One region of the Shewanella sp. BJSY2023SW007 genome, then DNA from elsewhere that is predicted to be linked to it. Evidence: predicted binding sites of a transcription regulator. Region 1 holds the regulator's gene; each other region holds the start of a gene.
What was found. The regulator LexA, encoded in region 1, represses DNA repair genes until DNA is damaged. The targets are predictions, from matches to a motif close to TACTGTATNNNNATACAGTA.
Positions count from the first base shown of each region.

Region 2: a site for LexA is predicted at 3,998-4,017, ahead of ACMHXE_RS04895 (DNA topoisomerase III). Genes of this name have one in related genera too.
Region 3: a site for LexA is predicted at 2,210-2,229, ahead of recG (ATP-dependent DNA helicase RecG). Genes of this name have one in related genera too.
Region 4: a site for LexA is predicted at 3,396-3,415, ahead of ACMHXE_RS12480 (YebG family protein). Genes of this name have one in related genera too.

Region 1 covers NZ_JBKORL010000078.1:96,825-104,505, reverse strand. Annotated here, with positions in the region: gene ACMHXE_RS13340 (SURF1 family protein) at 1-271, opposite strand, end outside; gene ACMHXE_RS13335 (DUF2909 family protein) at 243-461, shown strand; gene ACMHXE_RS13330 (cytochrome c oxidase subunit 3) at 458-1,333, opposite strand; gene ACMHXE_RS13325 (cytochrome c oxidase assembly protein) at 1,330-1,893, opposite strand; gene ctaD (cytochrome c oxidase subunit I) at 1,895-3,505, opposite strand; partial or broken gene coxB (cytochrome c oxidase subunit II) at 3,524-4,645, opposite strand; gene ACMHXE_RS13310 (cell division inhibitor SulA) at 5,117-5,608, opposite strand; gene lexA (transcriptional repressor LexA) at 5,605-6,225, opposite strand; gene plsB (glycerol-3-phosphate 1-O-acyltransferase PlsB) at 6,490-7,681, shown strand, end outside.
Region 2 covers NZ_JBKORL010000025.1:44,801-52,481, reverse strand. Annotated here, with positions in the region: gene ACMHXE_RS04915 (SulP family inorganic anion transporter) at 1-1,675, opposite strand, end outside; gene ACMHXE_RS04910 (TIGR01244 family sulfur transferase) at 1,709-2,119, opposite strand; gene ACMHXE_RS04905 (MBL fold metallo-hydrolase) at 2,135-2,998, opposite strand; gene ACMHXE_RS04900 (peroxiredoxin) at 3,116-3,730, opposite strand; gene ACMHXE_RS04895 (DNA topoisomerase III) at 4,051-5,967, shown strand; gene ACMHXE_RS04890 (DUF4250 domain-containing protein) at 6,099-6,290, opposite strand; gene ACMHXE_RS04885 (porin) at 6,803-7,681, shown strand, end outside.
Region 3 covers NZ_JBKORL010000006.1:20,602-28,282, reverse strand. Annotated here, with positions in the region: gene ACMHXE_RS01825 (hypothetical protein) at 133-600, shown strand; gene ACMHXE_RS01820 (nuclear transport factor 2 family protein) at 647-1,015, shown strand; gene ACMHXE_RS01815 (hypothetical protein) at 1,061-1,666, shown strand; gene ACMHXE_RS01810 (YrhK family protein) at 1,835-2,074, shown strand; gene recG (ATP-dependent DNA helicase RecG) at 2,246-4,321, shown strand; gene ACMHXE_RS01800 (DUF3014 domain-containing protein) at 4,510-5,376, shown strand; gene ACMHXE_RS01795 (beta-ketoacyl synthase chain length factor) at 5,621-6,349, shown strand; gene ACMHXE_RS01790 (lysophospholipid acyltransferase family protein) at 6,346-7,143, shown strand; gene ACMHXE_RS01785 (phosphopantetheine-binding protein) at 7,130-7,384, shown strand; gene ACMHXE_RS01780 (acyl carrier protein) at 7,394-7,642, shown strand; gene ACMHXE_RS01775 (hypothetical protein) at 7,642-7,681, shown strand, end outside.
Region 4 covers NZ_JBKORL010000074.1:146,634-154,314, forward strand. Annotated here, with positions in the region: gene prc (carboxy terminal-processing peptidase) at 1-1,671, opposite strand, end outside; gene proQ (RNA chaperone ProQ) at 1,702-2,361, opposite strand; gene ACMHXE_RS12475 (GAF domain-containing protein) at 2,625-3,083, opposite strand; gene ACMHXE_RS12480 (YebG family protein) at 3,097-3,384, opposite strand; gene ACMHXE_RS12485 (paraquat-inducible protein A) at 3,581-4,228, shown strand; gene ACMHXE_RS12490 (paraquat-inducible protein A) at 4,218-4,856, shown strand; gene ACMHXE_RS12495 (PqiB family protein) at 4,834-7,455, shown strand; gene ACMHXE_RS12500 (nucleoside recognition domain-containing protein) at 7,518-7,681, opposite strand, start outside.

The DNA.
Region 1 (7,681 bases):
TGCCGCTCAATACATTGGCACTCAGCTGCAGTTTCTGCCCTGTGAGCCGGCTGCCAGGGTCTTGCCTCAGCAGAGCTGAAAAACTGCTTGGCCCCGCATCCGCTTTGGCGGCAATCTCCTGAGCCAATAGTTGCTTTTCTTCAGCGCGCTGCAGTTGCCAGAATCCCAGCTTGACCATGAGTAGAAACAGCCCCAAAGTAAATAACAGTACAAGGTAACGCCCCCAAGGGATGGGAGAGTGAATGTCAGTCAGTTTTTTCTTTAAAGTCATATTGGTACTGCTACTGCTGTTCATCATTTTCAACCTTGGTCGCGCCCTGTGGATCATGGTGCGCGGCGATTCATCTGTTCCCATGAGCCGTTTTCTTGGCCGCCGGGTGTTGTTTTCGGCGCTGGTGGTTATTTTGTTACTGCTGGCATTGGCGCTGGGGATTATTTCCCCCAATCCCCGGCCTTACTAAAGCACGTACACAAAAACAAACAGGCATAGCCACACCACATCGACAAAGTGCCAATACCAGCTGCCGGCCTGAAAGGCAAAGTGACGCTCAGCGCTGAAGTGCCCCTTTAAAACCCTGAAAAACAGCACCAACAGGAATAGTGTGCCCAGAGTCACATGCATACCGTGGAAACCTGTCAGCAGGAAGAAGGTGTTGCCATAGACACCGGACTGCAGCGTCAGCCCCAGCTCAGTGTAGGCATGGACATATTCCTCTCCCTGCAAGATTAGAAAGGCCAGTCCCAGCAAGATGGTGAGTCCAAGCCAGAGGGTTAAGGCGGTGCGTTTGCCTTTCTCTAACCCCAGGTGGGCAAAGTGCAGGGTAATAGAGGAGGTGAGTAGAATAATGGTGTTGAAAAGGGGTAAACCATTCCAACCCATGGCTTGGGTTTCAGTACCGTCCGGGGTTTTCAGTAAGGGCCAGCCTGCGCTGAATCCGGGCCAGAGCACTTCGTTGGTCATGGCATTGTTGGATGCGCCACCCAACCAAGGCACGGCCACCATACGGGCATAGAAGAGGGCGCCGAAAAAGGCCGCAAAGAACATCACCTCAGAGAAGATGAACCAACTCATTCCCTGACGAAATGACCTGTCCATCTGTGGCGAATAGAGACCACTCATGGATTCATGGATCACGTTTCTGAACCAGCCAATCAGCATGAACAGAATGACGGCAATTCCCGCCAGCAGTACGTAACTGCCGTGGCCCCCGTTAGACTTGAGCTGGGATACATAAGTACCGGCACCATAGGCGATAAGGAAAAGCCCCAATGCGCCGACAATCGGCCAGGCGCTTTGAGCCGGAACATAATAGTGTTCATGTTTACTGGTCATTTCGCTGCTCCTTGCTCCAGGGCATCGGATATCTGTCTATCCGTGATGTCATAGAGGGTGTAAGAGAGGGTCAGAGTGCTGATGGAGTCCGGCAGGTCCGGATCCACGTAAAACACCAGCGGCAGCTCGGCACTGGCATCGGCAGCCAGCGGCTGCTGATTGAAACAGAAGCACTCGGTTTTATTGAAGTAGGCGGCGCCTTGTCCCGGTGAAACGGAAGGGATCGCCTGACCTATCTTGTATTGGTGTGACAGGTTGCGGGCCAGAAAGCGGGTATGGGTCAACTGGCCGGGATGCACCTTGATACGGGTCACTTCCGGCTTGAACTCCCACGGCATTCCCTTGGCCACCTGAGAGATAAACTCCACAGTGACCAAGCGGCTGTTATCCACTTGGGCACTATAAGTGGCGGCGCTGGTGTTGGTCTTGCCATTGATCCCCAACTGCTGACAAAGCACGTCATAGAGCGGCACCAGGGCAAAGCCGAAGCCGAACATGGCTACGGCGCCAAGCAGCAGCAGGCGTACCAGTTTACGGTTGTCAGGGCGGGAGTCTGCCATATCACTTAATCTCCGGCGGAGTGCTGAAGGTGTGATAAGGCGCCGGACTTGGGAGTGTCCACTCCAGCCCCTGGGCACCTTCCCAAGGTTTGGCCGGAGCCTGGGCGCCGCCGCGAATACATTTGATCACCAGCACCAGAAATATCAGCTGTGACAGGCCAAAGGCAAAACCGCCTATAGAGACAATCTGATTGACATCGGCAAACTGCACCGAGTAGTCGGGGATGCGTCTGGGCATACCGGCCAACCCGAGGAAATGCATCGGGAAGAACAACACATTGACCGAAATGACCGAACACCAAAAATGCCACTTGGCCAAGGTCTCGCTGTACATATGCCCGGTCCACTTGGGTAGCCAGTAATAGGCGGCGGCCATGATGGAGAAGATGGCGCCGGTGACCAGCACATAATGGAAATGGGCAACCACAAAGTAAGTGTCATGGTATTGGAAGTCGGCTGGGGTGATTGCCAACATCAGGCCGGAGAAGCCGCCTATGGTGAAGAGAATAATAAAGGCACAGGCGAACATCATAGGGGCTTCAAAGCTGATGGATCCCCGCCACATGGTGGCAACCCAGTTGAATACCTTGACCCCGGTTGGCACGGCAATCAGCATGGTGCAGTACATAAAAAAGAGTTCGGCAAAGACAGGCATACCTGTGGTGAACATGTGGTGTGCCCACACCAGGAAGGAGAGGATCGCGATGCTGGCGGTGGCGTAGACCATTGAGGCGTAGCCAAACAAAGGCTTGCGGCTGAATGCCGGAATGATGGCCGAGATGATGCCGAATGACGGCAAGATCATTATGTACACCTCGGGGTGGCCGAAGAACCAGAAAATATGCTGGAACATCACAGGATCTCCGCCGCCGGCGGCATCGAAGAAGCTGGTGCCGAAGAATTTGTCTGTCAGTACCATGGTCACAGCCCCGGCCAATACCGGCATGACGGCTATCAGAAGGAAAGCGGTGATAAGCCAGGTCCAGACGAACAGGGGCAGCTTCATCCAGTTCATGCCAGGTGCGCGCAGATTCACTATGGTGACTATCACGTTGATCGCCCCCATGATTGAGCTTATCCCCATGATATGTATTGAAAAAACAAACAAGGCTGTGCTGTCGGCGCTATAAGTTGTCGACAATGGGGCATAGAAGGTCCAGCCAAAATTGGGGCCGCCACCTTCCATAAACAATGAGCTAAGCAGGATCAGGAAGGCGAAGGGCAAAATCCAGAAGCTCCAGTTGTTCATCCGCGGCAGCGCCATATCCGGCGCACCTATCATCATGGGGATCAACCAGTTGGCCAGACCGGTAAAGGCCGGCATCACGGCGCCAAAAACCATGATAAGGCCATGAACTGTGGTCATTTGGTTAAAGAAGTTGGGTTCGACCAGTTGCAATCCGGGTTGGAATAACTCAGCACGGATCACCATGGCCATGGCGCCCCCTATCAGGAACATGATGAAGCTGAACCAGAGATAGAGTGTGCCTATATCTTTATGGTTGGTGGTCAGCAACCAGCGCATGATCCCCTTGGGGGCGTGATGATGCTGGTGTTCCTGCTCAGTGATTTCCTGAACACCGGCTTTCGCATCTTGACTGAATGAGTTCATCTTCTCCCCCTACTGCCCGTGGTTATTGACGTCGGCGGCTTGCACTGTGTCGCCTGTGTTATTGCCCCAGGCATTACGCTCATAGGTCACCACAGCGGCCAGTTCCTTGGCGGTAATCTGTTTGCCGAAGGCCTGCATGGCGGTGCCTGTCTTGCCATGGATCACTATGTCCAGATGGGCAGCTATTGGGCCTATGGCAATAGCACTGCCCTTGAGCCCAGGGAATACCCCTTGAAGTCCGGCGCCGTTGGGCTGATGACAGGCGGCGCAGCGCGCCATATAGATCTGTTCGCCAAGCGCCATGGCCTCATCATGGCTCATGGTCTCACTGAGGGCTGCCTGAGCTTCTTCGGCAGCCGTAGCCGCGGCTTGTTTCTGCTCTGCTATCCAGGCGTCGAACTCCTCTTCTGCCAGTACCTGCACCACAATCGGCATAAAGCCGTGGTCTTTACCGCAAAGCTCGGCACATTGGCCGCGGTAGATCCCCGGCTTGTCTATCCGGGTCCAGGCCTCGTTGATAAAGCCGGGGTTGGCATCTTTTTTGACAGCAAAGGCGGGCACCCACCAGGAGTGGATCACATCATCTGAGGTCATCAAGAATCGGACTTTGCGATTGATGGGCAATACCAAAGGCTTGTCGACTTCAAGCAGGTAGTGCTCGCCCTTGGCTTCCTGGCCTTCTATCTGGGATCTCGGCGTTGCCAATATGCTGAAGAAGTCGATGTCTTCGCCGAAATAGCTGTAGTGCCATTTCCATTGCGAGCCGGTGATCTTGACCGTCAGGTCGGCATCACTGGTATCCTCCATGGCAATCAGCGTTTGGGTTGCGGGGATCGCCATTAGGATTAGGATTAAGAAGGGGATAAGCGTCCAGGCAATTTCTACCTTGGTACTTTCATGGAATTGGGACGCGACTGCCCCTTTAGATTTTCTATGGTTGATCATGGCGTAGATCATCACGCCGAATACGACCAAACCTATGGCGCAGCAAATATATAGAATGATCATGTGCAGGTGATACACCTTGCCACTGATCTCAGTTACCCCTTGAGTCATATTCAAGGGCATATCTGCCTGAGCACCTGGAGACAACAAGCTGACGCACAACAAGGTCAGCAAAACACACAGCCATTGCTTCACAAGACATCTCCTCTGTCAATTGCATTCGCAACTACAAAGAAGAGTCACACAGTAAGTCTTTGCTCTATGCAAACTCTTCAGTTCCCAAAAAAGCAACGATGACTTCAAAGTGCGGCGGCGGTTTCACTTAGCTCTAGGTATACAGGTGGTAACCACTGTTGCACTTACCGCTGAATATACTCAGCATTTCCGGCGACGGCACCACTCGCTATGAATCGAAATGGGACGGTCAACCTACGACGAATTGCATGGAGATAACACAATCGTTGTTCCTACATTACTTGTAGATTAAATATTGATCAAGATCACGATGTTTTCTAACTATATGAAAAAAAAGCGCCTGTTAATCCAGAGGTGAATTCTGCGTGAGAGGCTGACCAGCGCGGGTTTGCGTCGATTTACTAAGGAAAGGTATTGCACCAAAAAGGCGCAGAATAAAGGCCATTCTAGAATGGCCTTTTAAACACACCATCAATGGATGGAGCGGGTAAGTTCGTTGAGGCGGTTATCTATCTCTTTCGCCTGCCGTCCTGTTTCCAGCACTACGCCCATGGCTCTGGCGTTACGGGCGACCAGCTGCAATCGGCGGTTATCACGGGCATCCAGGCTGTCTATCCAACTGATCACTGCACTGGAGGTGCCGTTGGTCAGGGCTCTTTCTGTTGCCCACAAGGCTTCAACTTCATCCTTGGTGCGCACCAAGAGCACTCTATCCATTCTGACACCGGCCCTTGCTAAGGTTTCCTTGTAACCTATGCTGGCCGGGGCGTTAATCAAGACAATCCAGCGCCCCTGTTGGCTCAGTTGCGCCAATTGAGGGCAGAGGCGCAATAACTCCTGACGTCCCTGGCTATGGCTGGCCAAGCTGGAGATACCTGTATGTTGCCAAGGCTGATTGCCGGCAATACTGGTGTCTGTCCACAGGCCTGGGTGTCTTGGGGCGTTGCCTGTCATTATACTCATAGCCAGTCTCCATTGCGTATTATCCCTACCGCCAGTCCTTCAATGGTCAACGGCTGAAAAGTCAGGTCGACTTTGATTGGGGAGTAAGCCTCGTTCTCGGCATGTAGATAAACCACATTACCTTTCTTTTCAAAACGTTTTACCGTTACATCATCTTCAACCCTGGCCACCACGACTTGACCGTTACGGGCTTCCTGTACCTTGTGAACCGCCAGGAGATCACCTTCGAGAATGCCTATATTCTTCATGCTGTCGCCGCGCACCCGCAGCAGGAAGTCGGCACTGGGATGGAACATACTAGGGTCGACCTGGTAATACTGTTCCACATGCTCCTGTGCCAGTATAGGTTCACCGGCGGCGACCTGACCTATTAGCGGGAGGCCGGTTTCTGACTCGGCTTGTTCATCATGAGGTAGACGAATGCCGCGAGAGGTGCCTGGTATGATCTCAATACAGCCTTTCTTGGCCAGCGCCTTGAGGTGTTCCTCGGCGGCATTGGCACTCTTAAAGCCTAACCGGGTAGCAATTTCGGCCCGGGTTGGTGGCATGCCGGTGTCGGCTATATTGCGTTTAATCAGTTCCAGAATCTGTGCCTGGCGCGGTGTCAGTGGTCTCATGATGATTCCTGTTTTTTCATACAGTACCTGTTAGTATATACAGTATTTTGATCAGTGCAAGTATTAACCAAAATTGAAACGTTTAGGGGAAGGGTAAATGTTTCAACCTGTGGCAGATTTGGACGGCCTGGCTTACGCATCAATGGGGAGTTCAAGGCATTTGCCAGAGGAGTCGTCGGGGCCGGTTCGCACCTTCCCTAGCTAAGGTTCAGGAAGTTCTGGTATTCTATTGGGCTATTGATTGTGGCTCAGACACTGAAAAACATGTCCAAACAAGATTCATTCTGGTTTAAATCCCTTCGCTGGCTCCAAAGCAAGCTGGTGCATACCACTGTGGTGCCTCAGGATCCTTTCGCAGATTTGAACCTGGATCTCGCCAAGCCGATGGCCTACGTGATGAAGACGGAGTCTGTCAGTGATATCGCGGCGTTGGCGGAAGTTACCCGTAAGTTTGGTTTGCCTTGCCCTTATGAGACGCTCAAGGTTGATGATATTACCGTCCCCAGAGTCGTCTGCCTGGAAGGTGCCAAGCCCCTGTTCGGTAAGCGTAAGAGCAATAAACCTTTTCTCAGCTGTTTCACTTCGCTGTTGAACCTGCATCAGGTCAATCCTGAATTGGATATTCAATTGGTGCCCGTGAGCCTCTATTGGGGCCGCACTCCGGGCAAGGAAGATGACAGCATGCGCGCCGCCGTATTTGAGCGGGAAAATCCCACTTGGCTGCGCAAGTTTCTGATGATCCTGTTCCTGGGACGTGACAACTTTGTGCAGTTTTCCAATGCGGTATCGCTGCGGCTGATGGCCGATGAACATGGAACCGACAAGGCTATTGCCCATAAGTTGTCTCGGGTGGCCAGGGTGCATTTTCGCCGGCAACGCAAGGTGATGACAGGGCCATTACTGCCTAATCGTCAGGCGTTGTTCAATGAATTGTTACGTTCGGAAACGCTTAAGAAGGCAATTAAGGAGGAGGCTGCAGCCAAGAAGATCCCTGAGGCCAGGGCCAGGGAGATGGCGGAGGAATATCTCGATGAGATTGCAGCCCACTATTCAGACAGCCTGGTGCGTATTGCCCAGCGGATCCTCACTTGGTTATGGAACAAGCTCTACAAGGGGATCAACATTAAGGGTGCCGAGCAGATACGCCAGTTGCACCATGATGGTCATGAGATAGTTTATGTACCTTGCCACCGCAGTCATATGGATTACCTGCTGCTCTCCTATATTCTCTATTTTCAGGGTATGGTTCCGCCCCACATAGCCGCCGGTATCAACCTGAACTTCTGGCCTGCCGGACCTATATTCCGTCGTGGTGGTGCTTTCTTTATCCGCCGAAGTTTCAACGGGAATAAACTCTATACCGCAGTGTTCCGTGAGTATCTGGATCAGTTGTTTGCCAAAGGCTATTCGGTCGAGTACTTCACCGAAGGTGGTCGCTCCCGTACCGGGCGGCTGC
Region 2 (7,681 bases), on a different contig from region 1:
TATAAAATTTTCCTTTGAAGTGTTCAAAAAAGTCCGACTTTTGAATATCATCCATGACCGGGCCTTTAACTTCTGATAAGTGTAGTTGAATATTGGAGTTTTTCAGGCGGTCGTGAATTAACGTTAAGCTTTCCAGAGCACTAGTATCGACTGTGTTCACCCCGGATAACATCAATACCAGATGTTGGGTTTTAGGATACTGTTGCAAATGTTCCATTATCTGATCTTCTAGATAACGAGCATTGGCGAAATATAAGCTTTCGTCAATCCGCAGGCTGAGTACCGTTTTACTTTGGATGACATTAAAACGAAGAATGTTACGAAAATGCTGGCTTCCCTCAATTAAACCAACCACTGCAATATGTGGCCGACTGGTGCGCCATAGAAATAGCGCTAGAGATGTAGCCAGCCCCGTTAATACGCCAGTCTCAACATTAAATGCCAATACACCGATAATGGTAAGAAACATGGCGATAGCATCACTCTTTGCACTTTTCCAGGTATGGATAATGGCTCTCACATCAATCAGTGCCGATACAGCAACGATAATGGTTGCCGCTAACACCGCATGTGGCAAATAGGTAAACAGCGGGGTGAAATAAAGCACGGTAATGCCGATTCCAATTGCGGTAAATGTTCCCGCCATTGGCGTTTCAGCGCCAGCATCATAATTGACTACTGAGCGCGACAGACCACCTGTAACCGGGAATCCCCCATTAATAGCTGATGCGATGTTGGCACCACTTAAGGCAATCAGCTCCTGATTTGGCTCAATTCTCTGGCGACGTTTCGCCGCTAATGTTTGCCCAACTGAAGCTGACTCGACGAAACCGATAATACTCAGCAGAATCGAAGCCGGAAGCAGGTCTTCGATTAGTGCGAGATCGAGCGATGGCAGTGAAAAACTAGGCAAACCGCTTGGGATCTGGCCGACTACGCTGACGCCTTTTTTGTCCAGATCAAACAGGGCCACTAACACAATACTCAATATCATCACCATCACTGGAGCCAGTTTGATTGCATGACTTGCCAGTTCTGATGAAAGTCCTAGTTTGATCAAATTGGGTTTGAGGCTTTTGCGTGCATAGATAAGGGCAATCAAACTGAACGCCCCAATCATCAGGGTATAGAGATTAGTTTGGGGTAACGCAAGAATAAGATTGGTCAAGCGCTGCAGCACATTTTCCCCATGCAGTGACACGCCAAAAATATGTTTAAGCTGACCAATAGAGATAAGAATACCAGAAGCAGTCATAAAGCCAGAAAGCACCGGATGGCTTAAAAATGTGGTCAGAAATCCCAGTCTTAGTACCGACATTAGCAATAGCACTATACCGGAAAGAAATGCCAAGGTTGCAGCGGCGGTGATATAACCCTGGCTACCAGTTTCAAACAGCGGAGCAATGGCTTCTGCGGTCATTAGCGAGATCACCGCTACCGGGCCCACGGCCAGTGTTTTACTGGTGCCAAGCATTGTATAAATGATCAGCGGCAGGATACTGGCGTACAGACCAACAATGGGGGGCAGACCAGCAACCATCGCGTATGCAAGGCTTTGTGGGATAAGCATCAAAGTCACGATAATAGCAGCTAAGCTATCTTTTGTGGCGTCATGACGCGAATAATCAGGCAACCAAGATGATATCGGCAACCATTTCAACCAGGAATTTTTCATGCTTTGGCTATCCTAAGCAATGTGTGAATTCGGTTAATCGGGTTGCTTAACCCAACTAAGATCAAAACCCATTTCGGTAGCTTGGGCAATACGCCGATCAAATGAACCCAGTTCCGTGCAGCTCATCGACCAGAGTGCGCTGCAACGTGTTCCTGTGCGACAGAAAGCAAAAATAGGTTTAGGGGCGTGTACAAAGAACTGACTAAACTGCTTCCCCTGATCCTGAGTAATATTTCCGGAAATAACCGGTAAGTGAAAATAGGTCATACCATGTTCTTTAGCCAGTCGTTCAATTTCTCTATTCAAGGGCTGATTATTTTCTTCTCCGTCTGGACGGTTATTGATGATCGACTTAAACCCCATTGATGCCAGACGTGGTATGTCACTGGGAAAAATTTGTGGTGAAACGGTAATTGATTCCGTTAAATAGATTGGTGTCAGCATAACAGCAACTCCGTTTCAGACTTTATTCAATGGTATTTTCAGATAGTGCACACCATTATCTTCTTCCGGTGGTAACTCTCCGGCACGCATATTGACCTGAACCGAAGGTAAAATCAGGGTTGGCATATTCAGTGTGGAATCACGTGCTCTGCGCATCTCAACAAATTGCTGCTCAGAAATATTCTGTTTGACGTGAATATTGTATAGGCGCTCCTCACCAATCGTAGTTTCAAACAGATACTCTTCGCGATTTGGTGTTTTGTAGTCATGGCACATAAAGACACGCGTTTCATCAGGCAGAGCGAATAATTTCTGAATTGAGCGATAGAGGGTTGCTGCATCTCCTCCGGGGAAATCGCAACGGGCGGTGCCGTAATCGGGCATAAATAAGGTGTCGCCAACAAATACGCAGTTACCAATCACATAAGCCATACAGGCAGGAGTGTGGCCCGGAGTATGAATTGCGTGTGCTTCAATACTACCAAGAGTAAAAGTCTCTTGATCGGCAAACAAATGATCAAACTGACTGCCATCCATCGCGAAATCACTACCGGCATTAAATAGCTTGCCGAATGTATCTTGTACCACAGTGATTTTGTCACCAATACCCAGTTCGCCCCCAAGTTTCTGCTTGATATAGGGGGCTGCGCTGAGATGATCAGCATGAATATGAGTTTCAAGAATCCACTCAACCTTTAAGCCACTTTTCGTTACAAACTCAATCAGCTTATCTGCTGTTTCGTATGAAGTCCTGCCTGAAGCGGGGTCGTAGTCTAGTACCGAATCGATAACGGCACATTGCTGGCTGTTTGGATCTACGACTACATAGCTGTAGGTAAAGGTTTTCGGATCGAAAAATTCGTAAACGCCGGGAGTCATATTTCCTCCTTGATTCCATAAAAGATGATTAACGTCACGTGGGCCGGATAGCTCCTGTTTACATAGCAACAGGCATGGTTTGCGGATTACAGTTTTTTTACTGAAGTACCAGTCAACCTAGTTATAACCTTGAACTTTAAGTACTTCGGCTTCTTGAGCGGTTGCTGGTGGTGGAACAATCACTTCATTGCCTGGGAGCCAGCTTTCTGGAGTTGCACATACGTTTGCATCGCTAGTTTGTAGCGCTTCAACTAGACGTAGAATTTCTGCTACTGAACGGCCATTACTCATTGGGTAGTAAAGCATTGCGCGTAGCACGCCTTCAGGGGCGATAACAAAAGTGGCATGAACCGCAGAAGTATTACTCGCACCTGGCTGAACCATGCCGTAAGCACCAGCAATTTTCATATTTAGGTCAGCAATAATCGGGAAGTTAATTTCAACACCGAAGTTATCTTTAACGCTACGAGCCCATGCGATGTGCGCATGAACACCATCGATAGACAGCCCCATCAGTTCACAATTAAGCGCTGTAAAATCTGCACTTGCCTGAGCAAACGCCATAAATTCAGTGGTATATACCGGGGTAAAGTCTGCCGGATGAGAGAAAAGAACCAACCATTTACCTTTGTAGTCTTCCAGGCTAAGCGTACCCTGGGTGGTTTTTGCGGTGAAAGGCGGAGCTGCTTCATTTAGACCTGGCATCGCAGCTACAGTTGTCTGTTCAGTCATATAGCGTTTTTCCCACTTGCATCAGAATTTCATCAATAAGATTTTTCTAATGGATATACTATAATAGCATTCGCTACTAAGTACAAATAGAAATTCTCAATTAGTCCGAGAGGGTATAGCGATTAGGGAAGTGGGGATTCAGATAATAAACATCGGAACAAAAGTGCGTTAAACAGCTCGGCTTCAAACCAAGAACTATGGCTCCGGAGTTACCATAGGGAAGCATAAGAAGGATTATTTGCAGCCTAAAGCTGACTTGGCTAAAATTACTGTAATTTTATCCAGTAATACTGTCCAGTGACAGTCAAAGGACGCAGTGGATGATCCTCTATATCGCCGAAAAGCCCAGCCTTGGGCGCGCCATCGCCGAGGTGCTCCCTAAACCCCATCGCAAACATGAGGGCTATATCGAGCTTGGCAACGGTGATTGTGTTTCCTGGTGTATCGGTCATCTGCTGGAGCAAGCTGAGCCGGATGCTTACGATCCCGCCTACAAGTCCTGGCAGTTGGAACATCTGCCTATTGTCCCGTCCGATTGGCAGATTAAACCCAAAGCCAGCAGTCGCGGCCAACTCAGTGTCTTGCGTAAATTGGTCAAGCAGGCCAGTGAGTTGGTCAATGCCGGCGATCCGGACCGGGAAGGGCAGTTGTTGGTGGATGAAGTGATTGCCCATCTTGGGGTCAAGGGCGATAAGTTGGCGGCGGTCAAACGCTTGTTGATAAGCGATCTCAACCCGCAGGCGGTAAAGCGCGCCCTGGGGCAGATGCGCAGCAACCGCGAGTTTGTGCCATTGTCGACTTCGGCACTGGCGCGCAGTCGAGCCGATTGGCTCTACGGCATGAATATGACCCGTGCCTATACCCTGCAGGGGCGCAAGGTGGGCTATCAGGGGGTGCTGTCGGTCGGTCGGGTGCAAACCCCTGTGCTTGGTTTGGTTGTCCGGCGCGACCTGGAAATCGCTGCCTTTGTGCCCAAACCTTTTTATGAAGTACTGGCCCATCTTAGCACCCAAGAGGGGAGCTGTTTCAGCGCCCGCTGGCAGCCCAGTGAGGCTTGTCAACCTTGGATGGACGAAGAGGGGCGGGTGCTTTCGCGCGGTTTGGCGATGAATGTGGTCGGCAGGATCACCGGCCAACCCGGCCGGGTTGATGAGCTGGAGCGCAAGCAAAGACACCAGGCACCGCCTTTGCTCTATAGTCTGTCGGCGCTGCAGATTGATTGCGCCAAACGCTTCGGTATGAGCGCCAAAGAGGTGCTGGATACGGCGCAGTCTCTGTACGAACGGCATAAATTGATAACCTATCCGCGCTCCGATAGCCGTCACCTGCCCAAGGCGCAGTTCCAGCTGGCCCCGGCAGTCTTGAATGCCATTACCCAAGGGGCAGCGGAGCTGCTGCAAGGCTGTGAAGCGCCCAATCCCGCCCTTAAGTCCAAGGCCTGGAATGATGCCAAGGTGGACGCCCATCACGCGATAGTGCCTACGGAAAAGACGGCTAACCTTGGTGTTTTATCACAGCGTGAGCGTCAGGTGTATTTGCAGATCGCCCGTCAGTATTTGGCGCAGTTTTACCCTAATTATGAGTACCTTGAAACCCGCGTTGTGATCGACATTGTTGGAGGTTGTTTCGTGGCCAAGGCCAAACAGCCATTGAAACAGGGGTGGAAGCAATTGTTTGGCAAACAAAAAGCCGACGATGAAGCGGAAGATATTCAAACTGCTTTGCCTGAGCTGACTCAGGGGCAGATGCTGGATTGCCTCAAGGGGGAACTAGTGGAAAAGATGACCCAGGCCCCCAAGCATTTTACCGATGCCACACTGCTGGCGGCGATGACAGGTATAAGCCGCTATGTGAAAGACCCAGAGATCCGCAAAATTCTCAAGGAAACCGATGGTCTGGGCACAGAAGCGACCCGCGCCGGGATCATTGAACTCTTGTTTAAACGTGGCTTTTTGAAACGTCAGGGCAAGAGTATTTTGGCTACCGAGGCCGGTAGCGGGCTTATTCAAAGCCTGCCTGAAGTGGCCACCACGCCGGATATGACGGCGCTGTGGGAAAGTAGCCTAGATGCGATTTGTCGCCGTGAGCTTAAATATCAGGCCTTTATGCAGCCCTTGACGGCTAAACTGGGCGAGCTTATTGAGCAGGCCAAGGCACAACTGCCTACGGCCTTGAGTGGCGTGAAAAGTACAGGCTTCAAAGGACGTAAACGCCGCAGCGGCGCTTATGCCAGCTAAGGCTGGTGCCTCCAAGGGCACAAGCACCAAAAAGAGCACTGGCAACAAGACGGGCAGCGGCAAGCGCAACTATCGCTCAGCGACCAAGAGCAAAACCAAAGCCCTGTTCGCAACTTCTTGAGGACGGGCGGTTATTTCAAGCGTCGGTATTGGTTGGACAGGGCATGATACTCGTATCCCAGCGCACTGAGCTTATGCTCGAGCAGGGTAGGCGACAGGTCAAGCTCGTAATAAAGTGCATCTCTATCCGGGCAGCGGAGTCTTAGTTTCTCATTGACTATGCCCAGCAGTATTTCGGCGGGCAGATGTTGCAGGCTTTCCATATTCCCTCCAGGTGTCAGCGGTTGACTGCCCCATAATGCAATAGAGTTGGCTTGGGTTGCAAATCTTGGCTGAATATATTTAAAGTTTTACAAAATCAATATCTTAATAAAGTAATTTTATTTTCTGTTCAAGGCGGTTTTATTGATCATTTTTATCGGTTCCTGTTACATCAAGCATTCGCGATCACTTTAACCAATCTTAACTTAAGTGTTTAAAAATCAATCTGTTAATCTTTGTTGTCAAGGTGATTGATTCAGCCCTTGTCGATACGCATGCATCCCTTTTGCTGCAGAAACAGTTCGCTTGTTACAACGATATTTAATTCTTCCCACGGCATTTAACGCTTTCCAATCACGATATTTCACGGTTTGTCGATCCAGCGCAGGAAACCAGGGGCTGGAATTGGCTTTTTTACAGCTGGCACGCAAACTGCAGCCCTCGAGTAACACATAGAAATATGTCTAATAAATCAGCGTATTAAACGCGTTTTACTTATAAAAGGGTAATGAATATGAACAAGAAGATCCTGGCACTTGTGATCCCGGCTATGCTGGCGAGTGGCGCTTCTCAAGCTGTAGAACTGTATAAAGATCAGACCAATAGTGTAAACATGATAGGTTGGCTGGGTTTTGCCGCCTTTAATGATGGTCATGAAACATCTGTTATCGATAATTTCTCTCGCGTAGGTTTCCGTTTTGATCGCCAGGAACGCAACGGCTGGCGCGCCTTTGCCCACACTGAGTGGGGCATTAACATGGTGACCAGTGATGACGGCCTGATCTACACCCAAGGCCAGGGCGGTGGTCAGATGCGTGCCGAGAAGAACAGTGACTTCTTGTTCAACCGCTTGGGTTATGTGGGTATGGCTCACGACAAGTGGGGTACTCTGACTTTCGGTAAGCAGTGGGGGGCATACTATGATGTGGCTTATACCACAGATATCCTGGATGCCTTCACTGGCTGGTCTGTAGGTGCATACACCTTTGGTGACGGCGGCCTGACAGGTGCTGGTCGTGCAGATGCTGCCTTCCAGTATCGCAACACCTTCTTCGGCAAGCTGCATATCGCCCTTCAGTATGCTTCCAAGCAAAATGACGACGTTGCCCTGTTTGACGAAAACGGCGCGGCGCTAAATGATGGCTCTGAGCTGAGCTTTGACTCCAGCTATGGTGCCAGCGTGACTTACTATGTAACCGATAAGTTCAAGGTATTGGCCGGTTTCAACCGTGGTGACTTTGAAGGCAACCTGGCCGGTGTCGCCGTTGATGATACTAACCAGATCGTCGGTATCGGTGCCCAGTACGGCAGCTTCTACCAGTATGCTCCAGGCCGCGAAGCAGATGGTCTGTACGTTGGCTTCAACGCTCACAAGAGTAAGCAAAACGAACTG
Region 3 (7,681 bases), on a different contig from region 1:
ATCTCGGGGTTCACCGCTGAGGCTAAAAGCTTTACCATGACTCGGCGACCAGCAAAGGCTTGTTATCCGAAGGCTGTTGTTTGGACGAGAAGAATCAGGGATCCGGTTAGTCTAAGTTAAGGAGAATAATCAATGCGTTGCAGACATTGCGGCTCAGACAGTATCAGACATTTCAAAGCCATTCATGCCGAAGGAACAACAGAAGTTTCAGTCCGCGCTTCGGCCAAACCCGTGTGGAGCAACCAACCCTTCTCAGTGCATGGAAAACAAAAACTCAAGGGTAGCGCCCAACTGCAAACCGAACTGGCCAAGCGCTGCTCGCCGCCATCTGACCCTCAGCCCTTGGTGCTATTTCTGGCGGCTTTCCCCGGACTACTCTTGGGCGGCTACCTGGGGTTTCAGGCAGGCAGCAACTGGAGCAGTTTTTGGCTGGGAGTGCTGTGCTTTTTTGTCTCCTGCTTTACTCTGATCCTGAGCGCCGATTGGCTGTGGAAAAACTACTTGGGAGGGCGAAAGTCGATGCAGCAATACCAGGCGGCGCTGAATCAATGGCAGAACTCCTGGTACTGTGGCAAGTGTGCCAAAGTCAGTATTTTTTAAACCTTCTTGCCTCTTTGCCGTCACTCCTCAGGCCTTGGGAATAACCATGAATCACATCTCAGACATTCAGCAACTGGAAAGCCAACTGCGTAGCGCCATGTTGAATTCGGATATCAATTTGCTGGATAGACTGTTGTCGCCTCAACTGATATTCACCAATCACCTGGGGCAAGTGCTCGGCAAAGCAGAGGATCTGCATGCCCACAGCTCAGGCCTGCTCAATATCACTCGGATAGACACCCTGGCCGAAGAGATACGGCTGCATCAGGAGACTGCGATAGTATCGGCGGAGGTGAATATTCAGGGCAGCTATGCCAAAACGCCGACCAACGGCCGTTTTCGCTTTACCCGGGTTTGGCTGCACAGGACAAGCGGCTGGCAACTGATAGCGGCTCACTCGAGCCTACTGGCTTGAGCACTGGGTTTTACGACAAACTACTGATTTCATGGCGACCATTTTATGACCAAAAACCCACAACAGGCCAGGCTCTGCCAATATCAGCAGCATATGCTGATGACAGAGATCGAGGCTGAGCCGGGCAAGTTGAAACTCATCTGGCGCAGCAGGCAAACGCAACTGAAATACGCGCTTTGGGGACTACTGGCGATGCTTGCCGGAATACTGGGAGTACTGGTGTTGGACCCCGCCAGACAGGACACTTGGTTTACAACTGCCATCATAGCCATAGTGCTGGGGCTCAGCGGCATCATCATGGGCCTGAACCTCTACCGCCTGCTCAAACCCGTAACTTTGGATCTGCAACAAGGCTGCTTCTTCCGAGGCAGAAAAAGCAAGCCTCTCAGTCAACTCTGCCGCATAGAGGTGCAACGCAATACCCATAACGAAAGATCCAGAAGTCACATGCTTGAACACCTGACTGACGAAGAGCTCATAAGTGTCAGCGTGGTACTCTGTTTTGCTGAGCGTGAGCGACTCGGTTTTGGCCTGTTCAAACCCCAAAAGCAGGCCACAGACAAGGCCAGAGCCTACGCACAAACACTCGCCGAACTGATAGGCTTTAACGGCGAAATAACCGTTAGCCAGGGTTCAGGCCTGGGCCGTTAAGTTACGCTACGCTTTAGCCAAGCCTCTCGAAAAAATGAGCAAGTTGTTAACCTAATTAGCTGATTATGTTGATATATTTATACACGTAAAACAAAGGGAATTAGATTTGCGCTCGGAGGATGGCAGCGTTAAGGTATCGCGGCAAATCATAACTACCAAGAAGGAACCATGATCGACAGTAAGCAGCGATATTTTGCCGAGCAAGATATCAAAGCCCCCGCCACCCCTCTTCCCAAACACGCCTTGTTCAATACCCTAAGCGACCTGATAGTCGCGCTCTGTTTTCTACTGGGCAGCTTCTTTTTTCTCACTGACGTTCACACCCTTATCGGCGCCTGGCTGTTTGTAATAGGCAGTGTTCAGCTACTGATAAAGCCCCTGGTCACCCTGCTGAACTGGTGGCGCTGACAGATTAATCCGTCACCAATATATCAGGGCTTTTGCCATACACTCGCCCCCCAGGCAGAAGCCCTGCCACCATTGCGCCACACTTTACCCAACCGATAAACGCAACACATTGCCAAGGGCTATTTCTCTGATAGTATATGTATAAATTCACAGTAATCCGGTGCTAAAGGTTTGCAGAGACTGGATCTTATTGCTATCACCGAGCTCAAGGGCGTAGCCGCTAAAATGGCTGAGAAACTGCACAAGCTCGGAATCAACACGGTACAGGATCTGCTGTTCCACCTGCCGCTGCGCTACGAAGACAGAACCCGCATCTACCCCATAGCCAGCCTCACTCCCGGCAGCTACGGCACCATAGAAGCCGAAATTCAGTCCAGCCAGATCATCAATGGCCGCAAGCGCATGTTGATCTGCAATGTCCGTGATGACAGCGGCACCATGACCCTGAGGTTCTTCAATTTCTCAGCCGCCCAGCGCAATGCCATGCAACAAGGACTGACTATTAGAGCCTACGGCGAAGTACGCCGTGGTAACCACCAGGCCGAGATCATTCATCCGGATTACAAAATACTCAAGGGCGACGAACCGCCCAACCTCAGCGAGACCCTGACACCCATCTACCCCACCACTGAAGGGCTCAAGCAGGCCAGCTGGATGAAATTGACCGAGCAGGCTCTAAACCTGCTGCAGGACGATGGACTGCAAGAGTTGCTGCCCGAGGCGCTGCGCCCCAATCAGCAAAGTCTGGCCCAGGCGGTGCGCACCCTGCATAGGCCCCCGGCGGATGTCGATATCTACCGTCTGGAACAGGGGCAACACCCGGCGCAGCAACGCCTGGTGCAGGAAGAACTGCTGGCACATAACCTGTCTATGCTCAAGCTCAGGGAGCGCAGCAATCATGACAAAGCCGTGCCTTTGCCGGCCACCGGCGCTTTGCTCAATCCCTTCCTCGCCGCCTTGCCCTTTAAACCTACGGCGGCGCAGCAGCGAGTGGTGGCAGATATCGGCCGCGATATTGAAAAGCCGCAACCCATGATGCGCCTGGTTCAGGGCGACGTCGGCTCAGGCAAGACCCTGGTGGCGGCCATGGCCGCGCTGCAGGCGATAGAAAACGGTTATCAGGTGGCCATGATGGCGCCCACTGAGCTGTTGGCCGAGCAACATGCGATTAATTTCAGTCAATGGCTGGAGCCATTGGGGCTCAAAGTCGGTTGGCTGGCGGGCAAGCTCAAGGGCAAGGCCAGGGCCCAGTCGCTGGAGAATATCGCCTCCGGCAGTGCCCACATGGTGATAGGCACTCACGCCATCTTTCAAGAGCAGGTACAGTTTCACAAACTGGCATTGATCATCATAGATGAGCAACACAGATTCGGCGTACATCAACGCCTGGGGCTGAGAGAGAAAGGCATCAGCCAGGGCTTTCACCCCCACCAGTTGATCATGACGGCGACCCCTATTCCCCGCACTCTGGCGATGACCGCCTATGCGGATTTGGATACCTCCATCATTGACGAGTTACCGCCGGGGCGTACCCCGGTCACCACAGTGGCCATCAGTGACAGTCGGCGTCAGGAGGTGATCGACAGGGTACGTCAGGCGGCGCTCAATGACGGTCGCCAGGCCTACTGGGTCTGCACCCTTATCGAAGAATCCGAAGTGCTTGAATGCCAGGCAGCCGAAGACACCTGCGAAGAACTGTGTGCCGCCCTGCCGGAGCTGAGCATAGGCCTGGTACATGGCCGTATGAAGAGCGCCGAAAAACAACAAGTCATGGATAGCTTCAAACGCGGCGACCTCAAGTTGTTGGTGGCCACCACTGTCATTGAAGTGGGGGTCGATGTGCCCAACGCCAGTCTGATGATCATCGAGAACCCGGAGCGGCTCGGGCTGGCGCAGTTGCACCAGTTACGCGGCCGGGTCGGCCGCGGCGCCGTGGCCAGCCACTGTGTCCTGCTGTACAAGGCGCCGTTGTCACACACGGCCACCAAACGGCTTGGGGTATTGCGCCAGAGCAACGACGGCTTTGTGATTGCCCAAAAAGATCTGGAAATCCGCGGCCCCGGTGAAGTGCTGGGCACCCGCCAAACAGGTATAGCCGATATGAAGGTGGCCGATTTGGTCAGGGATCAGGCGCTTATTCCCCACATCCAGAAACTGGCCCGTCATGTAATGAGCCAGGCACCGGAGAATGTCGATGCCATCATTCAGCGCTGGCTGGGCGACCGGCAGCAGTATGTTCAGGCCTAGTGCGCAAAAAACGTCACAAAAGTGCCAAGAGTTCAACCGGGGTTCAAGTCAGCCACCACAGGATCTGCTCTACTGGCACTATTTCACAAATAAATCTTGCTGCTAAATGGCCGAAAGCTGGACAAGATGGTCAATATTTGCAGAATGGGAGAAGCGCTGCCTCACAGGTATCAATGAAAGGAAATCCAATGCAAGTTAATCAAGAAGATAGAATCGCGCCGCAGGAAAAATCCTCTGGCAACAGTGGCATTGCTATCATCCTACTGGTGTTGGTATTGCTGATTGCAGGAGGAGCCTACTACTATTTCAGCGGTGAGCAAGAGCCGCAGCAAGCAGCAGAGCCCACCCAGGTTGAACTTCCCGAACCCGCGCCCAGCGAACCGCTGCCAACCCAAGTTCAGGTGCCAGAACCTGAAACCATGCCCGAGCCGGAAACAGAAGTGGTTCAGCCCGAAGTTGAGCCGGAACAACCTCTGCCTTCACTGTCCGAAAGTGATGAATATGTTCATGAAAAAGCCGTGGCCATGGCCGATGGTATGAAGATAGAGCCACTGCTGGTTGAACAAGATCTGGTACGCCAGTTCGTGGTGTTTGTCGATAACCTGGCCCAAGGTGAATTAGCCCGTAAAACCAGTCCGATGAAAGGCCCGAGCAACACCTTCACTGTATCTGAAATTGCCAACAAGACCTATCTGGATCCGGATAGCTATCACAGATACGACCTTTACGCCGACTTCCTCACCGGCCTCAATGACGAGCAGTTGCTCAGCACCTACCGTCAATTGTCGCCACTGCTGGAGCAGGCCTTCGATGAGCTGGGTTACCCCAACCTCAAATTCGATGAGCGGATGCAACAAGCCATCAAGGTGCTGTTGGCCACCCCTGTGATAGAAGATCCTATCGAGCTGTATGCTATCAGTGTGAACTACAAGTTTGTCGATCCCAAACTGGAAGCCCTGCCCAACGCGCAGAAAATGCTGGTACGTATGGGGCCCGACAACACCCGTAAGATCAAAACGGCACTGCGACGACTACAGAGCCAATTGAGCAACTAAGCAGCATCTGAATCACCCGGCAGTCGCCGGGTGATTCCCTTGTTAGTGAAAAGTTGTAACTGATCTTTAGCTGTAACCTAAACCCCTTCTTAAAACCCGTACTTTCAGTGTAGAATATGGCCCTTTGTACCGGTGTTTCAGAGGGAAAGGACAATCGGTACGGCGGTCGCATTCCGACCCGACAGATTCACTCCCTCACGCCCCGTAAGGGATGGCAATAAAGATCTGTGTCAGAGGCAAAGCAGTGCAACTAGCGTTCAGTATTCTCTCCTGGGGAGCCTGGTCTCCGGAGTATCAACAGCAGCAAGATTGGCAGCAGTGGCAGAGCAGCAACTGCGCCCTTGATGACAGCGATCGCCTTGCCCCCAAGTTACCCCAAGTTGCCGCCATGCAGCGGCGCCGTTTCAGCCGCCTGAGCAAGATGATGCTGGAAGCCGCCTTCCAGGCCGAGCCTCCCGGCCAATGCCGCAGCGTATTTGCCTCGCGCCATGGCGAACTCAATCGCACCATAGAACTGCTGCAGGATATTATCGTCAGGCAGCCTCTCTCCCCCATGGGTTTCAGTCAATCAGTTCACAACACCGCCAGCGGCCTGTTTGGCATAGTCACGGGCAACACAGGCGCTTCCACTTCTGTGGCTGCGGGCACAGATACCCTGTCCCAGGCCATGTTGGAAGCCTGGGCCCAATTAGCCGAAGACCCCAGCCCCCTGCTATTGGTGTTCGGCGATGACCCTGTGCCGCCCGTCTATGATGAATTTACCCAAGAGATGGAGCTGCCACTGGCCTTATCGCTATTATTGGCTCCGGCCGATGTTTCCGGGATTGCCAGAGTCACCTTGAGTCAGCAGACCGGCGCCGGGCAGCCGCTAAGCTTTGGCGCCCTGCTGCAGGCACTGGCAAACAGCACGGCAATCCAGGGGCAACTGGCCCATTGGCATTGGCAGCTGGAACCTTCACGGGAGCCGTTATGACAGCCCCGGCAACCGGTATCGGCTATTTTCCCCGTTGGCTCGCCGGCATCAGCTGTTATATCGCCTTCGGCCTCGGCGGCTTGCTGAGCTCCTTGACCATTTTACCTGTGCTGAGGTTCTGGCCCGGCGAGCGCAATGTGCGGATTAAAAGAGTACAAAAAGCGGTGCACTACATGTTCCGCGGTTTTGTGCATATGCTGACCTGGGCCGGCGTAGTCAGGGTCAGCACAGTAAATCTGCAGCGATTACAGCAGGCCAAAGGCATGGTGGTGATTGCCAATCACCCCACCCTCATAGATGTGGTGGTGTTAATCAGCCTGATGCCCAATGCCGGCTGCATTGTAAAACAGGGACTGTGGCGCAACCCCTTTCTGCGCGGAGTCGTCTCAGCCGCCGGTTATATTCCCAACCGCGGCGCCGAGCTGTTGCTACAGGACTGCCGCGAAGTGTTGGCCAGAGGCACCAATCTGATCATCTTTCCCGAGGGCACCCGCACGGTAAAAGGCGCAGTGATCAATCCCTTTGCCCGCGGTTCGGCCAATATCGCCCTGCGCGCCGGGGCCGATATTCTGCCAGTGGTACTCAGGGTGGTTCATCCCGGACTCACCAAACAGGATCCCTGGTACGAAATCCCGAGACGCACCATACAGATGCAAGTGGAAACCGGCGCAAGCATAGCGCATCTGAGGTATGATGCCGAAAGCGGTGGCGATGCCCGGATGGCACGCCAACTCACCAGAGATCTGGAAACCTATTACAAACAACAATTAGATATAAATTATGAGCTTACATAACGAAATTAAACAGCTAATCATAGATTGCCTCGATCTTGAGGATATCAGTATCGACGATATAGATACCGAAGCACCGCTGTTCGGTGAAGGGTTGGGACTGGATTCCATCGATGCACTTGAGCTGGGCTTGGCGATCAAGAAGCAGTTCGACGTCAAGATCGAAGCCAACTCAGAGGCAACCAAGGCCCACTTTTACAGTGTTGCCAGCCTTGCCGCGTTTATCGAATCCCAGCGCGCGTAGGAGGTGCTCATGCAAAGCCGTGAACAGATATTGGAAATGCTGAGCAAGATCCTGGTCGATGAGTTTGAAGTGGATGCCGAGGCGATAACCCCTGAGGCTTCCCTCTATGAAGAGCTGGATCTGGACAGCATAGATGCGGTGGATCTGGTGATCAAACTGCAGCAGCTGACCGGCAAAAAGATCCAGCCCGATGAATTCAAGTCGGTACGGACGGTCAACGACGTGGTTAACGCCATCGAGGGACTGGTTAAAGACTGATGCGTGCCCTGGCTCAGACAGTCACGGCCCTGTTGCTGC
Region 4 (7,681 bases), on a different contig from region 1:
AGGCACCTTATCCCATGGCAGTGCATTGTCTTCTTCTGCCTCACCATATTCCCCCGGCTCCAACGCACTGGGGAACGGGATATCCGGAGTCACACCTTTCAACTGAGTGCTGCCACCATTGATACGGTAGAACTTGGCTATGGTGTACTGCACATGGCCAACCGGCTTTTCATACAAGTCGTAGATACGGCCAAGACTCTTGTGCTGCTGCACTGTGCCTTTACCGAAGGTAGACTCACCGATAATCAAGGCACGGCCATAATCCTGCAGTGCAGCAGCAAAAATTTCCGAGGCCGAGGCAGAGTAACGGTCAACCATCACTGTGAGTGGGCCGTCGTAATAGCTCTTGCCGTCGTTGTCACGATTTTCGCTGATGCGACCATTGGCGTCACGAATTTGCACCACAGGTCCCTGATCGATAAACAGCCCTGTGAGCAAGGTCGCTTCAGTCAAGGCGCCACCACCGTTACCACGCAGGTCGACAATCACACCTTCAACCTTGGCTTCGTTGAGAGTTTGCAACTCCTTGGCCACATCGCGGGATAAGTCCATATAGAAGCCGGGGATCTGAATAACACCGATTTTACGCTGGGCGTAAGGACCGGTATCCGGCTCAACTATCTTGGAAGTCGCCGCTCTGTCTTCGAGACGGATTTTGTCCCGCACCACAGTCACATTGATGGGTTTGGCATTGGAGCCGCCTTTCTTGGGCAGCACCTGCAAGGTCACTTTACTGCCTTTAGGGCCCTTGATCAGCTCAACCACATCATCAAGACGCCAGCCGATAACATCGACCATCTCCTTGCCTTCCTGACCTACGCCAACAATTTTGTCTTCCGGCGCCAATTTCTCACTCAGCGCCGCCGGACCACCGGCCACCAGACTCTTGATAACCGTGTAGTCATCTTCCATCTGCAGCACGGCACCTATCCCTTCCAGGCTCAGGTTCATCTCCATCTGGAAACGTTCGGCATTACGGGGAGACAGATAACTGGTGTGCGGCTCAACACTGCGAGCAAAGGCATTCATCAGCCCCTGGAACACATCTTCGCTGTTGGTTTGCTTCAGGCGTTTGATGGCGTTGTTGTAGCGTTTACCCAACACATCAACAATCTCCGGCCACTCTTTACCGGTAAGCTTAAGGTTAAGGGCATCGTACTTGACCCGTTGACGCCACAACTCATTGAGCTCGGCCTCGTCTTTGGGCCAGGCGGCATCTTTACGATCAAAGACATAAGCATCGCCAGCCTGATTAAAGTCCATCTCTTTATCGAGCAGACTCAAGGCATAAACAAAACGTTCGTAACGGCGCTGCTGCACCAGATCGTACATCTTGTAAGCAGGTTCCAGATCGCCGCTACGCACCATATCATCAAACTGATTGGCATAGACCTTAAAGCTGTCGATATCGCTCTGCAATAATACATTGCGGCGATAGTCGAGCTGTTCGAGATAACGCTTGAAGATCTGCTGCGAGAAGGCATCATCCAGATCGAATCTGTGATAATGGGAGCGACTGAACAGGCCGGTAATCCGTTTGCTGGCAACCTTGTGTTGTGGCTCCTGTTGTAGATGGGGTAACTCGCTGACCGGGACTGCCGGTGAGATAGCCAGCGCCTGGGAACCCATAAAGACACTGGCGATCGATGCAGCAAGAATAAATTTTCGCATCAGCAAGTTACTCCTTTCTATTTGATGATTTTACAGCAGAATATGTTCCACACGAACCTTGACTGACAGGCCGGAATCCAGTTGCACGTGAACATCTTCTTTATTGATGTCGAGGATCACACCGGCTACCGGTGTCATACCCAATTTGACATTCACTCGCTGTGAAGGTTTCAGCTCTTCCAATACGGCTGGTACCAACTCCACGGCTGGAGCGGCAGGCTTGCTAGGCTTACGGGCCGCTTTCTTATCGCTACGAGGACGATCGTTGCGGGGCTTGTCCCCTTGAGGACGTGGCTTACGCGCAGGCTTAGCTTTCTTGGCTTCACCTTCTTTGGCCGGTTCAGCCGCACGGCGGGCCTTGGCTTTTTCCTGACTCTCTTTCAGCGTCGCCTTGGCATGTTCAATATGTTCGGGATCCAGTTCGCCGCAAGGGTTACCATCGAGGTCTACCCGCTGAGCGCCTTCCTTGATGCACTTAAGATAGCGCCAACTGTTGGTATAGCGTCTCAGGGCGACCCTCAGTTGGGTCTTACTGACTTTGGAATCATCAGCCAACCTTTCAGCCAAATCCTGAAACAGTCCTATCTTCAGCGGTTTGGTTTCTCCTTCGGCGATAAAGCACAAAGGAAATGTTTCATACAAATACGCCAGAATAGCGTTGGTGTCGGTCAACTTTTCTGTTGATTCCATCATTACTTCCACAGTTAACAGGGGACGTCAGTGGTCAGTTAGGTCTGCTGTACTCACGGCGTCGTTCATCTTCGTTAACCCCTTGGGGGATAACGTACAAATTAGCATGCATTCAGCCATAGCCAAAGGCATGACACAAAACTTAACATTTCAGCCTGATAGGGCCAAGCACCACAAACAGTCATTTGGCCCTCAGAGCAGCCGCCTATTATAAGCTGCGTGCGCCTTATTGCGACCACCAATTGTGGCAGATTGTACGGGAATTAACCAAATAAGCACTTTTCCAGACTCTGCACCAGACTCTCCAGCCCGGTTTGATCCTCTTTATCGAAACGCGACAGACTGGGACTGTCGATATCCAGCACGGCAATCAGCTCACCATGACGATAGAGTGGGATCACAATTTCCGAGTTACTGGCGGCATCACAGGCGATATGTCCGACAAACTGATGTACATCCTCAACCAACTGAGTCTCGGCCTTGGCTGCCGCCGTGCCACAGACACCTTTACCCATTGGGATCCGGGTGCATGCCAGTTTGCCTTGAAACGGGCCAAGCACCAGTTGCTCGTCTTTGAGCAGATAAAAGCCCACCCAATTAATGTCCTCAAGGTGTTCATTCAACAAAGCAGAGAAGTTGGCCATGGCGCAAATCACATCGTCTTCGCCGGCAAACAGTGCCTGTACCTGACGGTTGAGCGTATCGTAAAACTGAGCTTTCATCTGGGGTTCCGGGTTATACCTTTTCTGGTTCTGTCTTCTTCTTACTGCTCTTGGCTGGGGTCGGTGCTTTTACCGGGGCGCCTTTGAGCAGATTTGCCAATGTATCTTTATGAGAAGCTAAATAAAAAGCAAGTTTTTCCGTTGTATTATCATCCAATTCCAATTCACTACCTTGGATAAAGGGGATTAAGTTATCCGCGATGTCGAGCATCTTATCGTAGGCATCAGCCTCCTTCTTAGATGTAAATGTCATCTTCTCAACCCCTTCTCTGACCACAACGTACTGAGTTATAACGGCCATGACCTTCCTCACACTGTTTAAATATACAGTAAATAGATTGACATAAAATGCGCTATAGATGCAAGAGACGCGCTCTTTCTGATAGTATTTGCGAGTTTGTTTTGTCGACTCACTCCAATGGACCCACAAGCAACGCAGTTAGCGGATTGATGACTAAGCTTGGGTCACCACGGCCAGAACAGGACATATCCAGCATTTGAAAGCTTATAATCCAAGCGACAACAAACCGGACTGCAGCATAGTGCTTTGCCGCGCCTGTGATTTGGCGGTGAGCAAACGCGCCCTGCCCTCCGGCGTCAGAGCGCTTTGCCCAAGATGCCATACGGCGCTTTATGATGCCCCCTACTGCTCGATCAATGGCATGCTGGCGTTATGTATCAGTGCCCTGCTGTTTTATCTGCCCGCCATGCTGCTACCCGTGCTGGAGATGCACTTTCTCGGCAGTGTCAGAACCACGACCGCATACCAAGGTGCCCTGGCAGTGATGGACCAAGGTTATTGGATAGTGGGGATTGCTGTGTTGGTGGCGGCTGTCATCGCCCCCGGAGTACTCAATCTGTCGATTTTTATTCAAGTGCTGATCATCAAGGCGGGTTTGGCCCAGCATCACTTCTGGCGCCGTGTTCTTACTTGGTTACTCAAGAAGCAAGGCCTGCTGTCACAAATGACCATGCTGGAAATTTATGTGATCAGTTTCCTGGTTTCCGCCTTTCAGTTGTCCGACTTCTCCGACGTTTACTTTGGCATGGGAACCTTTTGTTTTACCATGCTGTTTTTAGTGACTCTCTTTCTGCAGCGCGAATATAACCTGGAGCATATGTGGAGTTTTCTCGATGAAAGCTAGAAAGCTGCTCCAGGGCAAAGACATGGGGCTATGCAGTTGCCCCGCCTGTAAAAAACTCAATCAGATAGAGAATGAGTATTGCAGTCGCTGCCAAAACCCACTCAGGCTAAGGGATGAAACCAGTCTGCAAAAAAGCTGGGCCTTGTTGATCACCGCAGCCATCTTGTTGATCCCGGCCAACATCTACCCCATTACTATGCTCACCAAACAGGGCAAGGTCACCTACGACACCATTTTTTCCGGCATCACCCATCTGGTACAGTCGGACATGTTACCCATCGCCATCATAGTCTTTACCGCCAGTATTCTGGTGCCCTGGCTGAAAATTATCGGCCTGGCTTTCTATCTGACGGCGATCAGTTTCAACCTGCCCATCCCCAAACGGCCACTGATGGCCGGATTTCATATCATAGAATGGATTGGACGCTGGTCTATGCTGGATCTGTTTGTCATATCCATTACCGTTGCCCTGGTTAATATGGGGCAATTGCTGGACGCCAAACCGGCGCCGGCGGCAACCGCGTTTGCCTTGGTCATCCTCTTTACCCAACTTGCGGCCAAGGTGTTGGACACACGTTTACTTTGGGATCAACTGGACACAGAAGATGACGCAAATCGAAAAGCCTAAAATAGTCAAAAAGAAGCTTTTTTCCCCCATCTGGCTGTTACCTATAGTGGCGTTGGCCTTGGGCGCTTGGCTGGGGCTGAAGAGCATCAAGGAATCCGGCATTGAGGTGCGGATCCACTTCCCCAGCGCCAGCGGTATGGATGTGGGCAAGACACTGGTGCGCTATCAGGGATTGACCGTCGGCAAGGTGGTGGATATCTCCATCGATGAAGAGCTGCAGGGCGTGAACGTCGATGTCCTGATGGACTACCGCGCCGAGCCTTTCCTCAGGGATGAAACCAAGTTCTGGCTGGTGACCCCCAAGGCATCCATCACAGGTGTCGAAGGTTTAGATGCCTTGTTCTCGGGGAACTATATAGGTATTCAACCCGGGGATGGCGATTCACGTTACCGCTACGAAGCCGAGCGCTCTGCCCCGGCCGTGCTGCCCAGTAATGATGGCTTAGTGATTGAACTGAGCGCCGATCGCCTCGGCTCACTGGATGTGGGCTCTCCGGTATTCTACCGCCAGGTGCCGGTCGGCAGTGTGGTCAGCTATCGACTCGACAACAGTGACAAGCTGCTGCTAAGCGCTTTTATTCAGGAGCAATATGCCTATCTGGTCAAGAAAGACTCCCGCTTCTGGAATGTCTCCGGCATAGAGATCAACGCCTCGCTTTCCGGCGTCAAAGTCAGCGCCGAGAGTCTGGCGGCGATACTCGCCGGCGGCATCAACTTTGATTCCCCCGAAAGCTCAAAGCATGCAAAGAACGGCGATAGTTTCACCCTGTATGACAATGAAACAGAAGCCAGTGGCGGCGCCAGCTTTATTCTGTCGGCAAAAAACGCCGATGGCCTCGACAAGGGCAGCCCTATTCTCTATCGCGGTTTGCCCATAGGGGAAATCGAAGAGATAGCGCTGGCCAATGACGGCGTAGCGCTGCATGCCCGCCTGGACGCCCCCTACTCGAGTCTTTTGACCGGCACGGCGCAGTTTTGGCGTGAAGGCGCCGAGCTGTCACTGTCCGGCATAAAACACCCGGGCCGATTGCTGAGTGGCGATGCCATCGCCTTTCTCCCGGGTACGGGCGAGGCCCAAACCCGATACGCCTTGGCCGAGCAGGCGCCGGATCTCAGCAAGGCCAAGGCGCTAAAGATAACGCTTAGGGCCGATGAAAACCCCGGCATCAGCCCAGAGGCCGAGCTTAGGTACAAGAAGATCGCCATAGGCAAGGTCACTTCAGTTGCCCTGAGCCGGGACTTTAACTCGGTAGAGTACCAGGCCGAGGTGTTGCCCGAGTTTGCCCCGCTGCTGACTCAAGGCAGTGACTTCATCGCCGAAGCCGCGCTGGACTTCAACGCCTCACTGGACGGCGTCAGCCTCAAGAGTGGCGATTTTACGACCCTCACCAAGGGCAGTGTCAGCTTAAGACGCGGCCAAAGCCGCAAGGGCGCCGATCTTTCCAAGCCGCTGCCGCTGTTTGCCTCAAGTGCCGAGGCCGGCCACTATTACCAAGGCATGGAGCAGCTCAAATGGCAGCTCTACAGCGATGATGGCGCCAACTTGAGCCCAGGCGCACCTGTCTACTACAAGAAGATGCAAATAGGACAGGTGAAACAGGTCAGCTGGCAGAGCCAGGATGACAGATTTGCCATTGCGCTCGCCATAGACCATACTTTTGCGCCCCTGCTCAAACCCAATGCCGTGTTTTGGCGCAACCAGGCGGTGTCAATCGATGCCGGGCTTTCGGGAGTCAAACTGGATGTCGCGCCGCTGGCCGGTGCCATCAAGGGCAGCATCAGCCTGGGCTTTTTGGAGCAAGGCGAGCCCAACAATAAGCAGCTTTATGCTTCCGAGTCACTGGCGCGCAATCAGGCCGTTGCCATTGGGCTGAATTTCCCGGCCAGTGCCACTATCAAACCAGGTGCCGCTATCCGCTATCAGGGCCATCAGATAGGTGAAGTCACCCGGGTAACCTTGAGTGACGATCTCAACAGCCAGCAACTCAGTGCCTTTCTCTATGGCCGCTATGCCGAGCCGTTTCTCAAAAGCGACAGTCGCTTCAGCCTGGTCAATGCCGAAATATCCCTTAAGGGCATAAAGGCACCGGAAACCCTGCTGACCGGCGCCTATATCAGTGCCCTGCCGGGCCAAGCCGCCAAAGTAAGCCAACAGTTCAATGGCCAAATACACACGGCGGTTGCCCCAGAGGCCGATGCGCTGCAACTGGTGCTGAGCAAGGCCAGCCTGGGCTCGGTCAACGTAGGCACAGGGATCTTCTTTCGCGGCATTCAAATTGGCGATGTAACCAGTTACCGGCTGGCACCCAATGGCGATGAAGTCTGGATCCAGACCCAAATTGCCGCGCCTTATCGGCATCTTATCAACCAGAGCAGCAGGTTCTACGACTTGTCCGGTATTCGGGTCGATTTGGGGCTGTTTTCCGGAGCCCAAATCGAAACCGGCTCATTGGAAACCATACTCGCCGGCGGCATAGGAGTGGTCACTGAGCTCGACAATCAAAGCAGCAAACCGCTTGAAAACCAGAGCCTGAAGCCACTTCATGACAAACCCGAGCGCGACTGGCTCAACTGGCGCCCAAGACTCAGCCAGCCATAAAACCCAAACGGGGCTCAGATGAGCCCCGTTTTTTAACTCTGTAATCCTATCTATGTATCGCCTCAGCCATAAAACCAATAGCACACGGCAATAGCAGTGCAGATACCCGCCAGATCGGCAAACAAGCCACAGGCCAGTGCGTGGCGGCCATTGCGGATACCCACGGCGCCGAAATATACAGCGAGCACATAAAAAGTGGTTTCAGTGCTGCCCTGAAAAATGGCCG